2 linked regions of the Spartinivicinus poritis genome follow. The protein of the gene in region 2 interacts with the protein of the main gene of each other region in a pairwise test. Links are inferred from orthologs where the notes say so. Each region holds a gene or a part of one and is shown on either strand. Other genes may lie near its edges.

Region 1 (7,719 bases), on a different replicon or contig from region 2:
AGTGGGTCAACGAATAGTGGCAAGAAGCCACCGACCAAATTTAGCCTATCAATTTACAGTTATTGATACACCAGACATTAACGCGTTTGCCTTGCCTGGTGGGTATATATACATCCATCGTGGCCTGATGGCTTATCTAAACTCTGAAGCTGACCTGGCTGCTGTTCTTGCCCACGAGGTGGGTCATGTGACTGCAAGGCATAGTGTTCGCCAACATAGTGCAAGCATGGCCACAGGCATCCTTGGACAGGTTGTGGCTGCTTATACGGGTGTGGGAGTGGCAGGTGATCTCACCAGCTTATTAGGTACCGCAGTGGTGAGAGGCTATGGTCGGGAGCATGAGCTGGAAGCTGATCGGCTAGGGGCAGAATACCTGGCTAATGCAAACTATAATCCCCAGGCAATGATTAATGTGATTGGGGTATTAAAAGATCAGTCTACATTCTCAGCCAGTAAAGCGCGGGCTGAAGGTCGTGAGCCTGTGTCATATCACGGTGTTTTTGCAACTCACCCCAGACATGACGAACGTTTACAACAAGTAATTAACAGTGTGCCTCAAGTGTCGGGTGATAATGGTCGTGATCGCTATTTGCGAGCAATTAATGGCATGGCATTTGGTGATAGTACAGAAGCAGGGGTCCGGGTAGGGCGAGATTTTTTGCATAAACCAATGGGCTTGAAAATAACCTTCCCCAAAGGCTGGAAGATTCAAAATAACCCAGATAGTGTCGTTGCTTTGTCGCCTAATGAACAAGCCATATTGGCAATGAAATTACTCCCAATCAAAAACCAAGTACAACCAGCGGAGTATGTGCGAGACCTTATTGGCAGTGACCAAATGCTAGGGGGGCACGATATCCAAAAAGCCCGAATAAGAGGCTATTCTGCAATTGCCAGATCGGGCTATCAGGGGCAGCTTAAACGCGTGGCAATCATTTATTACCAAGGTAAAGTTTTTTTGTTGGTAGGTGCCACCAAACAAAGCCGCTATTTTTCAACCTATGATCCACATATGCTGGAAACTATACATAGTTTTCAAGTGCTGCCGAGAAGGGATTATAAAAAAGCAGAGGGTTTGAGAGTAAGACTAACTCGTGCCCGGCGTGGTGAAACCTTTGCAAGGTTGGCTAAACGTAGTGCCTTAAAAGAATATGCTGTTGAACAGCTGCGGTTGCTAAATCACTACTATCCTAGTGGAGAGCCAAAAGCAGGTGAATGGTTAAAAATAGTACAATAGTGTTACTCTGTGATCAGCTTATTTAGGCTGCTGCAAAAGGCAACGAGCGAAGCAAAGACAAGGCGAAAGTTAGTGATAAAGCGGAGTTTATAGTCAATAAATGAGCATTTTGAGCCTGGCTTTTAACGCAGTATTTGCAAGCGCAGTCGTTTTGCAGCAGCCTAATTGCGGAAGTTACCAGCTTGTTAGGCCCCCCCCTTTTTTATATGCTTCTTCCCACAAAATAAACAACCGGAATCATCGCCATGTCTGAGGATATGAAAAAAGCCGCTCTTGATTACCATGCCTACCCTAAACCAGGAAAAATCAGTGTTGAATTAACCACTGCAGCAGAAACTTCTCGTGACCTGTCCTTGGCTTATAGTCCAGGTGTGGCTGAGCCTGTGCGTGAAATTGCCAAAGATCCAGAAAATGCCTACAAATATACAGCAAAAGGTAACTTGGTTGCTGTTATTAGTAATGGTTCAGCAATTCTGGGCTTGGGTAATTTAGGTGCTTTGGCCAGTAAGCCTGTAATGGAAGGCAAGAGCCTTTTATTTAAAAAATTTGCGGGTGTAAATTCAATTGATATCGAGGTGGATTCTGAAAGTCCTCAGGCATTTATCGATACTGTTAAACGGATTGCCGACACCTTTGGTGGAATTAACTTAGAAGACATTAAAGCACCAGAATGCTTCGAGATTGAAAAGGCACTGATTGAAACCTGTAATGTGCCTATTTTCCATGACGATCAGCATGGTACCGCTATTGTTACAGCAGCAGGTATGCTGAATGCTTTGGAAATTGCAGGTAAAACTATTGAAGAAGCCAAAATGGTTTGCCTGGGAGCTGGTGCTGCTGCAATTGCCTGCTCTAAATTATTAATCAGCTGTGGTATGAAACCAGAAAATATTTTGATGCTGGATCGTAAGGGTGTAATCCACAGTGATCGTGATGACCTAAATCAGTATAAAGCTGCTTTTGCTAATGATACTGATAAACGGACATTGGATGATGCCATTGAGGGCGCTGATGTATTTCTTGGATTATCTGGACCTGATCTACTAAAACCAGAGCAGCTAGCGAAAATGGCTGACAACCCGGTTGTATTTGCGTGTTCTAACCCTGACCCAGAAATCAAACCAGAGTTGGCTAAACAAACTCGCTCAGATGTCATTATGGCAACGGGTCGTTCTGACTATCCTAATCAGGTAAATAACGTACTTGGCTTTCCATTTATCTTCCGGGGTGCACTAGATGTGCGTGCTATGGTGATTAATGAGGAAATGAAAGTAGCTGCGGTTCATGCCATTAAAGATTTAGCCAAGCAGCCTATTCCAGAGGAAGTCATTAAGGCTTATGGCGGCGAGAAAATGACTTATGGTCGAGAGTATATTATTCCTAAACCAATGGACTCTCGATTATTAGGTGAAGTGGCTGGTGCAGTAGCAAAAGCAGCGGTCGACTCTGGTGTTGCCAAAGCGCCTTACCCTGAGCACTATCCGCTAAAGAGCATTGCTGATGTTAAATAATCAGTTTTTTGCTTAGAAATAAAAAAGCCTCCATGTTAGGAGGCTTTTTTGTGTGTAACATTTTCTCTTCTTACATATTTTGGGTATCTCTAAAAATAGTAATTTTTTTAGGAGAGCAAGGCAGCACCGCACGGAAGGCCGCAGTGTATAAAGAAATACATGAGGACCTGAGTACGGAGCTAACGCAGCTATCATGTAAAAAGTGCATTTTTAGAGGTGCCCTTAAAAGATATCTTCGGTTTTCAGTGCTCCTTCATCATCCAGCCCAGGTAGTTCACTGGAAGGGTCGTACTTAGGAGCAAGCTCCGTTCTAAATATTTCAAAAATCGTATCATGAGCACTGGCCTGGGTTGGCTTGCCTGTATTTGCATTAATTTTGACTTTGACTAATCCGTCAGGCTGTTTCAGCGGGTGTTCAGGCTTACCTGCTAGTGCTAGCCCCATGTATTTAATCCAGATCGGTAATGCGGCTGTGCCTCCAAACTCGCGGCGACCTAAAGTAGAAGGCTGGTCATAACCCACCCAGACAGTTGTAGTCAGGTCACTATTAAAGCCAGAAAACCAGGCGTCAACTTGATCGTTGGTGGTGCCCGTTTTACCTGCAATATCAGAGCGTTTTAGGACTAATGCACGACGTCCGGTACCCCGCTTAATTACATCTTGCAGCATGGTGTAGAGAATGTAATTAGCGCGTTCATCCATGATGCGAGGAGCGGGCTTAAATGCTTCACCTTCTTCCACTGAGCCTGCCAAATAAGGCTGAGCTTGATAAACGGTGTTGCCTAGGTGCTCAATATGATCAATAAAGTAAGGTTCAACTCGGTAACCTCCATTGGCTAAGCTGGCGTAACCTTTAGCTAAGTCAATTGGGGTCATTGCGCCACTGCCTAGTGATAGAGATAGGTCTCTAGGAAGAGCTTCTGGGTCAAAGCCAAACTTATCAACATAGGAAAGCATTTTATTAATGCCCAGTGCCTGTAGTAGTCGAATTGAGACAAGATTACGGGATTGGTAAAGGGCTTTACGCAAGCGGGTTGGGCCAAGAAACTTACCACTGGAGTTTTTGGGGCGCCAGGCTTTATTGGTACTTGTGTCGTTGTAGATAATTGGCGCATCGTTAACAGTACTGGCTGCTGTGTAACCATTTTCTAGAGCTGCGCTATACAGGAATGGCTTAAAATTGGAACCTGGCTGCCGTGAGGCTTGAGTAGCACGGTTAAATTTGCTTCGATTAAAATCGAAGCCACCGACTATGGCTGTTACTGCTGCATCTGATGGCCGCAGTGATACTAATGCGCCCTGAACTTTGGGAATTTGAGCTAAATAGAGGGTTTCACCAACCTGAATAGTTCGTATTAAATCACCTACGGCAAGAATATCAGCTGCTTTTTTGGGCGCAGGACCTAAGCTGTTAACCGTTTTATGAAGCCGAGCCCACTTTAATCCATCCCAACTTAAGGTTTGCTCTCCTTTTTTAGTGAGGATGGTGGCTGTTTTTTTATCAAGACTAGTGACAATGGCAGGTACTAGACGGCCAATGGTAGACACCTTCTTGAGCGCTTGTTGCCACTTTTCCTGGTCAAAGCCTGCCTCAGGAGGCATTTGTTTTTCTGGGCCACGATAACCGTGGCGCCATTCATACTCCACAAGGCCATCCTGTAGCGACTGAGTTGCCATTTCTTGGTTACTGCTGTTAATAGTCGTATACACCGAATAACCATCTGTGTAAGCGTTGGGGCCATAACGGTCGACCATAGCCTTCCTAACCATTTCAGCAAGGTAAGGCGAATTAAGTTCAATAGTCAGACCATGATATTTGGCAACGGCAGATGCTTCTTTTGCTTGGTTGTACTGCTGCTCATCAATAAAGCCCAGTTCATTCATGCGGTGTAATATCCAGTTACGTCTTTCTAAAGCGCGGTCTGGATTAACAATAGGGTTATATTTGGAAGGTGCTTTAGGTAACCCTGCAATCATAGCAATTTCTGCAAGGTTCAGCTCATCCAGGCTTTTTCCATAATAGACCTGAGCTGCTGCTGCTACACCATAGGCACGATTACCTAAATAAATTTTGTTTAGGTAAAGCTCCAAAATTTCTTCTTTAGGCAGTTCTCGCTCAATTTGGAGCGCTAATAAAATCTCATTGAACTTTCGAGAAAAGACCCGCTCTCGGCTAAGGAAGAAGTTCCTGGCGACCTGCATGGTGATGGTGCTTCCTCCCGTTCTGATAGAGCCGCTTTGTAATAGCTGAACTGCAGCCCTGGCGAGACCCTTTGGGTCGACCCCGTGATGTGAATAAAAGCGATTATCTTCTGCTGCAACAAAAGCTTTAATCATAAGTTCTGGCAGCTCGCTATACTTGATAGGGGTTCGACGCTTTTCACCAAACTCAGCAATGAGTTTCTGGTCTGCAGAATAAACTCGCAGAGGTGTTTGTAATTTAACCTCTCTTAAAGCTTCCACATCCGGCAGACCAGGGCTAAGGTATAAGAAAGCGCTCGCTAAAATGAGGAATGTGCCACATATTGAAAGAAAAGTAGCCCATAGTAAAAATCTGATAAATGTCACAACTTTCCTCTAGATCCTACGAAATTGAATGGCTATGCGTAAACATGGGTGATTGTGCCGCGATTTACTGATCATTATAAGGACTTTTTTAGCATTTCACAGAATTGCGGAATCACTGCTACTGTTATTTAATGTAGAAAAGTAACTTTCATTTGTAAGTACCCGGTGCTGATAGGAAATTGGCTGTGATTGGAATGCTAAAAAAGAAAACTCCAACAGTCCTTGGTATCGACATAAGTTCAACCTCGGTCAAGCTAATTCAGTTGAGCAGGTCTGGCAGCCGATACAAAGTTGAAGCGTATGCAGTGGAGCCACTGCCCGATAATGCTGTCGTTGAGAAAAATATCAATGAAGTTGAGACGGTAGGGGATGTCATTGCTAAAGCGTTTAAAAAATCTCGAAGCGGCTGCAAAGATGTTGCAGTGGCTGTTGCTGGTTCGGCAGTTATCACCAAAGTGATAGAGATGGATGGTAACCTCAGTGAAGACGAGATGGAAACCCAAATAACGGTAGAGGCTGATCAGTATATTCCTTACCCGTTGGATGAGGTGTCCATTGACTTTGAGGTTGTCGGCCCTGCTGAACGTAACCCTGAAATGGTTGAGGTGTTGTTAGCTGCCTGCCGAAAAGAAAATGTCGATATGCGTGAAGCGGTACTATCTCATGCAGGACTAGCGGCTAAAGTGGTTGATGTGGAAGCCTATGCCATGGAACGCGCCTTTGAGTTGCTTGAGCCGCAACTGAAAGAAGTGGATGAGCCAACAGTCGCTGTTGTTGATATTGGTGCCACCATGACCACTTTAAGTGTGCTAAATAATGGCAAAACTATCTACACACGGGAGCAGCTATTTGGTGGCAAACAGCTGACGGAAGAAATTCAGCGTCGTTATGGGTTGTCGTTTCAAGATGCTGGGTTATCGAAAAAACAGGGTGGTTTACCCGATGACTATGAGCCTGAAGTGCTGAAGCCTTTTATGGATGCTGTAGTGCAACAGGTGTCTCGGTCGCTTCAATTCTTCTTTTCTTCCAGCCAGTTTAATGATGTGGACTATATTATTTTAGCAGGGGGTACAGCTTGTATTCCAGGTTTGGCTGCTATGGTGCAGGAGCGAATCGGCACTAAAACAATAGTTGCCAACCCCTTTGCTGACATGTCTCTGGCAAGGTCAGTTAACTCGGCGGCATTGATGAATGATGCCCCTTCACTAATGATTTCTTGCGGTCTGGCAATGAGGAGTTTCGACTAATGGCTCGGATAAACCTCCTTCCATGGCGGGAAGAGCTGCGCGAGGAGCGCAAAAAGCAATTTTTGATGGTTTTGCTGGGAACAGCAGTAGTAGCAGGCATCACGATTTTTTTAGGTGATATGCAAATTAATGGAGCTATCAATTATCAGCAGAGTAGAAATGAATTTTTGAAAAAAGAAATTGCTGCTCTTGATAAAAGAATTGTGGAAATAAAAGAATTAAAGAAAAAACGAGAAGAGCTGCTGGAGCGGATGAAAGTTATCCAGGATCTTCAGGGTAATCGGCCAATTATTGTCAGGGTTTTTGATGAGCTGGTTAAGTCTGTTCCCGATGGTGTTTATTTTACTTCTCTGGAAATGAAGAAAAATCAGTTGCTGGTTAATGGCTTTGCTGAGTCTAACAACCGAGTTTCCAATCTGATGCGGGATTTTGATAACTCTGAGTGGTTTACTAGTCCAAACCTTACTTCGGTAAAAGCTGCAGATAAAAGTGACCTGGCTAATCAGTTTGTATTGACAGTTAACCAGACGACCCCTAAAGCCCTTCAGGAACAACAGAAGAAGGAGCAGGAACAATGAGCTTTGCTGACTCCCTAAAACAGCTGAATGAGCTGGATCCTGAAAATATAGGGTCATGGCCGGCTTTTGCAAAAGCGTTTGTTGTGGTGATTCTTTTTGTAGCTGCAGTAGGGGCGGGCTATTATTTTCATTTAAGTGATTTAAAAAAACGTTATGACAGGGTTCAAGGAGAGGAGAGTACCTTAAAAGAACAATTTCGTCATAAAGCATTTCAAGCTGCTAACCTTGATGCATACAAAGCGCAAATGGTTGAAATGGAAAAAACCTTCGGTGCATTGGTGAAACAGTTGCCCAGTGATACAGAAGTGCCGGGTTTATTGGAAGACATAAGTCGTGCAGGTTTGGGTAGTGGGCTATATTTTAATGCAATACAGTTGCAGCCTGAAAAAGCGCAAGAGTTTTATATTGAACTACCGATCAATATTAGTGTGCGCGGCAACTACCACGATTTAGGTAATTTTGTTAGCTCCGTGGCCAGTTTACCAAGGATTGTCACCTTACATGATTTCAGTATTAAGCCTTCTGCTGATAACGCTGAAATTTTGAATATGGAAATAGTGGCCAAGACTTATCGCTAT
Region 2 (7,700 bases):
GCAAGGTGATAACATAGCCTTGGTCGCTTATTTGTGTGGTGAGCCTACCAGGGCCAGGTTAGTCGGGCGCATTAAAGGTCGCTATTTTTATCGAGGTTATAACTTTGCCAATCAAATTATTGAAGAGTGGGACTATTTTCAAAAAGGCTCTAATCGTAAACGAGTTTATCGCTTTAGAGATGGTATTTTAGATTCTATTCGTGATGAGGATATTTACTGAGTAAGGCAAGTATTCTGTGATATCTCTAGTAGTGTGGTTGTGTTCACAACTGCTAGTCTTAATTTATAGATATTCATAAAAGAGGTGCTATAACGCCAATTGTTGAATTATCCTAACAAATCATGTGCAGAAGGCTGGAAGCTGGCTATAATCGAGCGCTTGAACTTAAACCATAACAACTTTAGGATAGCTGTATGGATGTGAAAGCGTATATGGCAGATGTAGGCCAGCGAGCTCGCCAAGCTTCAAAAGTAATAGCCAAAGCCCCCACACAGCAAAAAAATGCCGCATTAACTCATATTGCGGAAGCGTTAAGTGCTTCTCGCTCGTCATTACTTGCTGCAAATCAACAAGATCTTGCCCAAGGCCAGCAAAAAGGTTTGGATGCAGCGCTACTCGATCGCTTAGAGTTAACTCCCGCACGAATTGACGCAATGATTGATGGCTTAAATCAAGTAGCCAGCTTACCTGATCCCATTGGTGAAATCGCTGATCTTAAATATTTGCCCAGTGGTATCCAAGTGGGCAAAATGCGTGTTCCGCTAGGAGTGATTGGAATAATTTACGAGTCACGGCCTAATGTCACCATTGATGCTGCTAGCTTATGCCTAAAGTCTGGTAATGCCACCATTTTAAGAGGGGGCTCAGAAGCCTTTCACTCAAATCAGGCTATTGCCCAGTGTATTCAGCAAGGGCTTAAAAAAGCGGGGCTACCTTCAGATAGTGTGCAGGTAGTTGAAACAGTTGACCGTGCAGCCGTGGGTGAAATGATCACCATGCCTGACTATGTTGACGTGATAGTTCCTCGTGGTGGTAAAGGATTAATAGAGCGAATTAGTAATGATGCGTCTGTTCCAGTGATAAAGCATCTGGACGGCGTATGTCATGTTTATATAGATAGTGAAGCAGATCCTGAAAAAGCTATCTCAATAGCAATTAATGCGAAAACTCGCCGTTATGGTGTTTGTAATGCAATGGAAACATTGTTAATAAATGAACAGCAAGCAGCCGGTTTGTTGCCGAAACTAGCAGACATGTATCTTGCCACAGGGGTTGAGCTAAGAGGCTGTGATCGTACCTTGTCAATAGTAGCTGGTATGAACCCTGCTGGTGAAGAAGACTGGTATACCGAATACCTGGCGCCAATATTATCAGTGAAAATAGTGGCTGATATGGCGGAAGCCATTGAGCATATTAATCACTATGGCTCTCATCATACGGATGCCATCGTGACAGAAAATTATACAAAAGCGAGAGCTTTTTTAACTGAGGTGGATTCTAGCTCTGTCATGGTTAATGCCTCGACTGGTTTTGCAGATGGCTTTGAATATGGCCTTGGTGCTGAAATTGGTATTTCTACAGATAAGATTCATGCGAGAGGGCCTGTGGGTCTTGAAGGCTTAACCTCGCAAAAATATGTGGTACTGGGGGATGGGCACATTCGTCAGTAACACTTGCCAGCTTAGCTGGCGTTATGTTTGGTAAAGAAAGAGGACTAACAAAACCTATATGTATTCTGAACAACTTAAGCAGCTTGTTGTTGATACCCTTGAAGATATGAAAGGGAACGACATAACCTGCCTCGATGTGAAAGGTATGACCAGCGTTACCGATCATATGATTATTGTCAGTGGAACCTCCAACCGCCATATCAAATCTCTTGCTGATTCAATTATTGAAAAAGCCAAAGAAAATGGTGTTCGCCCATTAGGGGTTGAAGGGCAGGACTCTGCTGAGTGGGTGCTGGTCGACTTGGGTGATGTTGTAACTCATATTATGTTGCCTGCTACTCGTCAGTTCTATGACTTGGAGCGGCTATGGGAAACCTCTACTGCTAGCTTAGAGCATCAGCACTAGTAAGGTTTTCTGATATGCGAGTTCGCTTAATTGCTGTGGGCACTAAGATGCCCTCATGGGTTGTTGCTGGCTATAGTGAATATGCCAAGCGACTGCCTTCTGACTGTAAGCTAGAAAGCTGTGAGATTCCTTTAGCAAAACGTACCAAAGGCAGCGATTTAAAGCGGGCTCAAAAAAAAGAGGGGGAGCAGATGCTCGCGGCTATTGCTCCAAGTGACAGGGTGATAGCGTTAGACCTTACTGGAAAGCCCTGGTCTACGGAGCAACTTGCTGACCAGCTCTCGGGCTGGCGGCTTGATGGACGTAATGTTGCCCTATTAGTGGGAGGGCCAGAAGGACTAGCCCCAGAGTGTTTGGCTAGAGCTGAGCAAAAATGGTGTCTATCTCCGTTAACGCTTCCTCATCCACTGGTTCGAGTACTAGTTGCTGAACAGTTGTATCGTGCTTGGAGTATTCTCCAAAACCACCCTTATCACCGTTAAGCTAAAAAAGCATTAGTAATTAGCAATGAATGACCGGGATACTCTGAAGGATCATAGGCGAGAAGTTAAAATCTTTAAAAACCGGATTGTTCTTGCTGCATTTTGCCTGGTGCTATTAACTGGGCTATTACTATCAAGACTATTTGTTCTACAAGTTGTTCAATATGAAGAACTCTCAACTAAGTCGGATGAAAACCGAATTCACTTAAAGCCCATCCCGCCTACCCGAGGCTTGATCTACGACACTCATGGCATATTGCTCGCGGATAATAAACCAAGTTTTAACCTGTCTTTAATCAAGGAGCGCATCAAGGATCTGGATACTACGGTGCGTGACCTAGCCTCATTAATAAATATTTCAGAAGAAGAAGTCCAGGGTTTTTATAAGCGCTTGCGTAAGCGGCGAGCACCCTATGAGCCAGTACCATTGAAGCATGGTCTAACAGAAGAAGAAATAGCCATTATTTCTGTAAATGAGCAGCGCTTCACTGGTGTTGAAATCGAGGCTCAGTTGGTTCGCTTTTACCCACAAGCAGAACCTTTTGCCCATGCGGTTGGTTACGTAGGCAAAATTAACGAAAGAGAGTTGAAGCGGCTTGATCCTCAAAAATATAGTGGTATGCGCTCAATTGGAAAAATCGGTGTCGAGCGCTTTTATGAAGAGGATTTGCTTGGACAGGTGGGTTACCAGGAAGTTGAAACAAACGCCAGGGGGCGTGTATTACGCGTTTTAAACCAGCAGGATCCCCAACCAGGTGTCAACTTAACTCTGTATTTAGATAGCTATTTACAACAAGTTTCGTATGAAGCGCTGGCTGGTAAACGTGGTGCTATTGTAGCCATTGAGCCTAAAACTGGCGGGATACTCGCGATGGTCAGCCAGCCATCTTATGACCCTAATTTATTTGTTTCTGGTATCCCCTATAAAACCTATAGTGTTTTACGGGATCATCCAGATCGCCCCTTATACAATCGCGCGTCATTAGGAGAATACCCCCCGGCTTCTACAATAAAACCCATGCTGGCATTGGCCGCTTTAGATCTGGGAGTAAGAGAGCCTAGCTTTAAAATCTTTGATCCTGGTTACTATAAGCTGCCCAATAAGCCTCGTTTATATAGAAACTGGAAACGAGGAGGTCATGGCTGGGTGAATTTGGAGCGAGCGGTTTATGTCTCAAATGATACTTATTTTTATGACTTAGCTTTAAATATGGGAATTGATGATTTACATGATTATTTAACTAAGTTTGGTTTAGGTAAACGTACAGCAATGGATGTTGCTGAGCAGCGGCCTGGGTTGATTCCGTCTCGTGAGTGGAAAGAAGGTGTTAAAGGAGTGCCTTGGTTCCCAGGTGAAACGTTAATCAGTGGAATTGGTCAAGGCTATATGCTGTCAACGCCATTACAGTTGGCAACGGCAACAGCTGTGATAGCTAATAGAGGTAAGTGGATCCAACCTAAACTACTTAAGTCCGCTTCTGGAGAAATAAAACGAGAGTTACCTACTGCACCAGAATCAATAGAGGTGTCTAACCCCGCTTATTGGGACTTTGTTAATGAGTCTATGCGTAAAGTAGTTCATGACCCCCGTGGCACGGCTAATTATCGCATAGGTAAAGATCTGCAATACACTATGGCGGGAAAAACAGGAACAGCACAAGTAGTTGGAATTAAACAAAACGAGCGTTACGACGCAAAAAAACTGAAAAAAATCCACCATGACCATGGTTTATTCATAGCATTTGCACCGATTGAAAATCCACAGATAGCCATTGCAGTTATTGTTGAAAATGGAGGGGGGGGAAGTTCTGCCGCTGCTCCTGTTGCTCGTAAAGTACTAGATGCTTATTTGTTACCCAAGTTGGCAGAACAGCGATTAGCAGTGAGTAAGTCTGAATGAGTCCTGAATATGTAAGACAGCTGTCCTCTGTTACCCATGGGCAATTAAGCAAGCCTCCGGGGTTTTGGTTTAAGCTCCATCTTGATCCAATTTTGCTGGGTGCTCTGTTGTTGTTAACAGCAGGGGGCTTATTCATTTTATTTAGTGCCAGTGGTCAAAGCGAATCCATTATGACCAGGCAATCGATTTATCTTGCTATTGGTTTTGTGGTGATGGCTTTATTTGCCCAGGTGCCCCCCCGTATATTTTGTCGTTGGGCTCCTTGGGTATACCTTATAGGTTTGGCACTGCTTGTTGCAGTGTTGTTGTTTGGTACGGGTGCAAAAGGTGCTCAGCGCTGGATTGCTGTACCGGGTATGTCCAGTGTGCGATTCCAGCCTTCTGAAATTATGAAGTTGGTCATGCCCATTGTGGTTGCCTGGTTTCTATCAAAACATATCGTTCCTCCTTCATTTAAAGCTGTTATAGGTACACTACTGTTGGTTGCTATTCCAGTGGGGTTAATTGCAAAGCAGCCAGATCTGGGGACGTCGCTATTAGTGGCTGCGGCAGGTATTTTTGTGTTGCTACTTGCTGGTTTACGCTGGCGTTTTATTTTTGGGGCTGTCATGCTTGCTGTGCCTGCTGTGTATGTCATGTGGCACTTTGTCATGCGAGAGTATCAAAAGCAGCGGGTGTTAACTTTTTTAGAGCCTGAAAAAGACCCTTGGGGAGCTGGCTGGAACATTATTCAGTCAAAAGTAGCCATCGGTTCAGGCGGAATACATGGAAAAGGCTGGTTGGCAGGTACCCAGTCGCATCTTGACTTTCTCCCTGAAAGTCACACAGACTTTATTATTGCTGTATTGGCTGAAGAGTTTGGGCTAATTGGTGTTGTGCTACTGTTGTGTGTTTATGCTGTTATTATTACACGTGGAATTATTATTTCTGCTAAAGCACAAACACTGTTTGGTAAACTGTTGGCTGGTAGTGTGACTCTCACCTTTTTTGTATATATTTTCGTAAATATTGGGATGGTTAGCGGATTGCTGCCAGTGGTTGGTGTACCATTACCACTAGTCAGTAGGGGGGGGACCTCAATAGTTACTCTGATGGCAGGTTTTGGTATTTTAATGTCAATTCACACTCATCGAACGCTGCTAGGCCGAACCACATAGCTCTTATTAGCACTAGAATTAAATTAGTAAGTCGCGCCTCCTAAAGTATAAGGCAGTTAAAGTAACAGGTTTATACTGTTTACAGTTGTAACCTAACAAGCAAGAATTGTTGTTTGGAAAAGGTTGTTTAAAAAATAAACCAGCTGAGCTTTTTGTTGTTTTTGCTGTCATAAGAAACAGTATTTTTCAGTTGAGCTATCAGCTTAGTTCTTACAAGGTTGATTGAGTTGAGTGGTATGGTTTTGGTAAAAAAAGCAATTTTAATGGTTACTTTTCCCCTTTTATCGCTAGGGGTAATGGCTAAGCAGACAACACCCACTGCTTTTGATAAGCAAGTGATTGAGCACTTTGTTGCTGAAATGGAAGCTAAACACAAGTTCAGTCGAAAAAAACTGGAAACTTTGTTTGCCAAGGTTGAAAGAAAGCAATCGATACTTGATGCAATGAGTCGCCCAGCAGAAAAAACCAAAACCTGGGGTGAGTATCGAGAAATCTTTTTAACCAATAAACGAATTAAAGGTGGTGTGGACTTCTGGCAAAAGAACCAGCAAGCACTAACCAGGGCTGAGCAGCAATATGGTATTCCAGCAGAGATTATTGTAGCGATTATTGGTGTAGAAACTTTTTATGGTCGTCAGTCAGGCCGTTTTCGGGTAATGGATGCATTATCAACGCTGGGCTTTGAGCACCCTAGGCGAGGACCGTTTTTTCGCAAGGAGCTTGTAAACTTTTTGCTGATGAGTCGTGAACAAGGTATAGACCCTTTAGCGCTCAAAGGGTCTTATGCTGGAGCAATGGGCTATCCGCAATTTATTCCCAGCAGTTTTAGAAGATTTGCAATTGATTTTAACAACGATAAGAAAGTAGATATTTGGAAAAACTCTACAGATGCAATTGGTAGTGTAGCTAATTACTTCAAATCCCATGGTTGGGAAACAGGCAAGCCTGTATTAGCAACAGCAAAAGTATCAGGGAAAAGTTATCGACAAGCATTACAACCAAAACTAGAACCCCAAAAAACAATAAGTCAGATTAAGTCTCTGGGCTGGGAGTTTTCTACACCTGTTGTAGATAAAACAAAAGCAAGAGCTATAGAGTTAACTGGAAAACGAGGAGTAGAGCATTGGGTAACACTACCCAACTTCTATGTTATAACTCGATATAACCACAGTACATTATATGCAATGGCTGTTTACCAATTAGGGCAAGCAATTAAAACTGAGCGATTAGCGCTAAATCAATCAAACTCTAAAGGGTGAGTTATACTTAAAACTGTAGTGGTTTTTTGTTAATAACTGACTTTAAGCAAGGTAAATGGCGGCATGTTTAACTTGAAAAAAAACTCTTGGTTTTTTTCTGTACTGAGTATTTTTGTCTTATGGCTGGCAGGCTGTACTTTTAATCCTTCTATTGAAAAGGATGGAGCGCCTAAAGGCGACTTTGATGCAGCGAAAGTTCCTGATGCAGTGCCTCGCCCGCACTATGGAAAAACCAAGAGCCGCCCTTATAAAGTGCTAGGAGTGACTTATAATCCATTAAAGTCAGCTACTGGCTATACAGCTAAAGGAGTAGCATCTTGGTATGGCACTAAATTTCACGGTAAAAAAACTGCTTTAGGTGAGACATACAATATGTATGGTATGTCAGCTGCCCACCGTACATTGCCATTGCCCTCCTATGCTAAAGTAACTAACTTGGACAACGGTAAATCAGTTGTAGTGAGGGTAAATGATAGAGGACCTTTTGTTAAAGATCGTTTGATCGACTTGTCTTATGCTGCTGCCAAAAAACTGGGTTACCAAAAGAATGGTACTGCTAGAGTTAAAGTTGAGGGCATTGTTCCACCACAGTACCAAGCTAAAAAAACTACCAAAACAGCGCCAGCAAAAAACTTACTAAATGACTATGCCAAAAATAAGCGAATGTATTTGCAAGTGGCTGCGTTTAGTAAGCTAGAGTCAGCTCAGGCACTAAAGCAACGATTACATGCGTTAACTAAACTACCAGTTACGGTATTATATGCTCCATCTGCTGCTAATCCTTTGCATAGAGTTCGAATTGGCCCAATCTCAGATGCTGAACAG

Evidence for each region.
Region 1: the proteins of mrdA (region 2) and ORQ98_RS07265 interact in binary tests that used the Escherichia coli proteins (3 or more experiments, as listed by UniProt). The link is inferred for Spartinivicinus poritis from one-to-one orthologs.

The regions. Positions count from the first base shown.
Region 1 is NZ_JAPMOU010000006.1:139,650-147,368, forward strand. The notes cover bases 2,644-5,650. They hold ORQ98_RS07265 (penicillin-binding protein 1A), read right to left. Parts: upstream 5,317-5,650; coding sequence 2,971-5,316; downstream 2,644-2,970. Other genes in these bases: ORQ98_RS07260 (malic enzyme-like NAD(P)-binding protein), read left to right, coding at 2,644-2,748; ORQ98_RS07270 (pilus assembly protein PilM), read left to right, coding at 5,502-5,650. In the rest of the region: ORQ98_RS07255 (M48 family metalloprotease), read left to right, coding at 1-1,237; more of ORQ98_RS07260, read left to right, coding at 1,483-2,643; more of ORQ98_RS07270, read left to right, coding at 5,651-6,563; ORQ98_RS07275 (PilN domain-containing protein), read left to right, coding at 6,563-7,141; ORQ98_RS07280 (type IV pilus inner membrane component PilO), read left to right, coding at 7,138-7,719. UniProt on the Escherichia coli protein: Cell wall formation. Synthesis of cross-linked peptidoglycan from the lipid intermediates.
Region 2 is NZ_JAPMOU010000007.1:52,115-59,814, reverse strand. What follows is about bases 2,034-5,021. They hold mrdA (penicillin-binding protein 2), read left to right. Parts: upstream 2,034-2,584; coding sequence 2,585-4,459; downstream 4,460-5,021. Other genes in these bases: rodA (rod shape-determining protein RodA), read left to right, coding at 4,456-5,021; rlmH (23S rRNA (pseudouridine(1915)-N(3))-methyltransferase RlmH), read left to right, coding at 2,092-2,559; rsfS (ribosome silencing factor), read left to right, coding at 2,034-2,077. Also shown: ORQ98_RS07760 (DUF2845 domain-containing protein), read left to right, coding at 1-220; ORQ98_RS07755 (glutamate-5-semialdehyde dehydrogenase), read left to right, coding at 415-1,671; more of rsfS, read left to right, coding at 1,730-2,033; more of rodA, read left to right, coding at 5,022-5,616; mltB (lytic murein transglycosylase B), read left to right, coding at 5,853-6,875; ORQ98_RS07725 (septal ring lytic transglycosylase RlpA family protein), read left to right, coding at 6,939-7,700. UniProt on the Escherichia coli protein: Catalyzes cross-linking of the peptidoglycan cell wall. Responsible for the determination of the rod shape of the cell. Is probably required for lateral peptidoglycan synthesis and maintenance of the correct diameter during lateral and centripetal growth.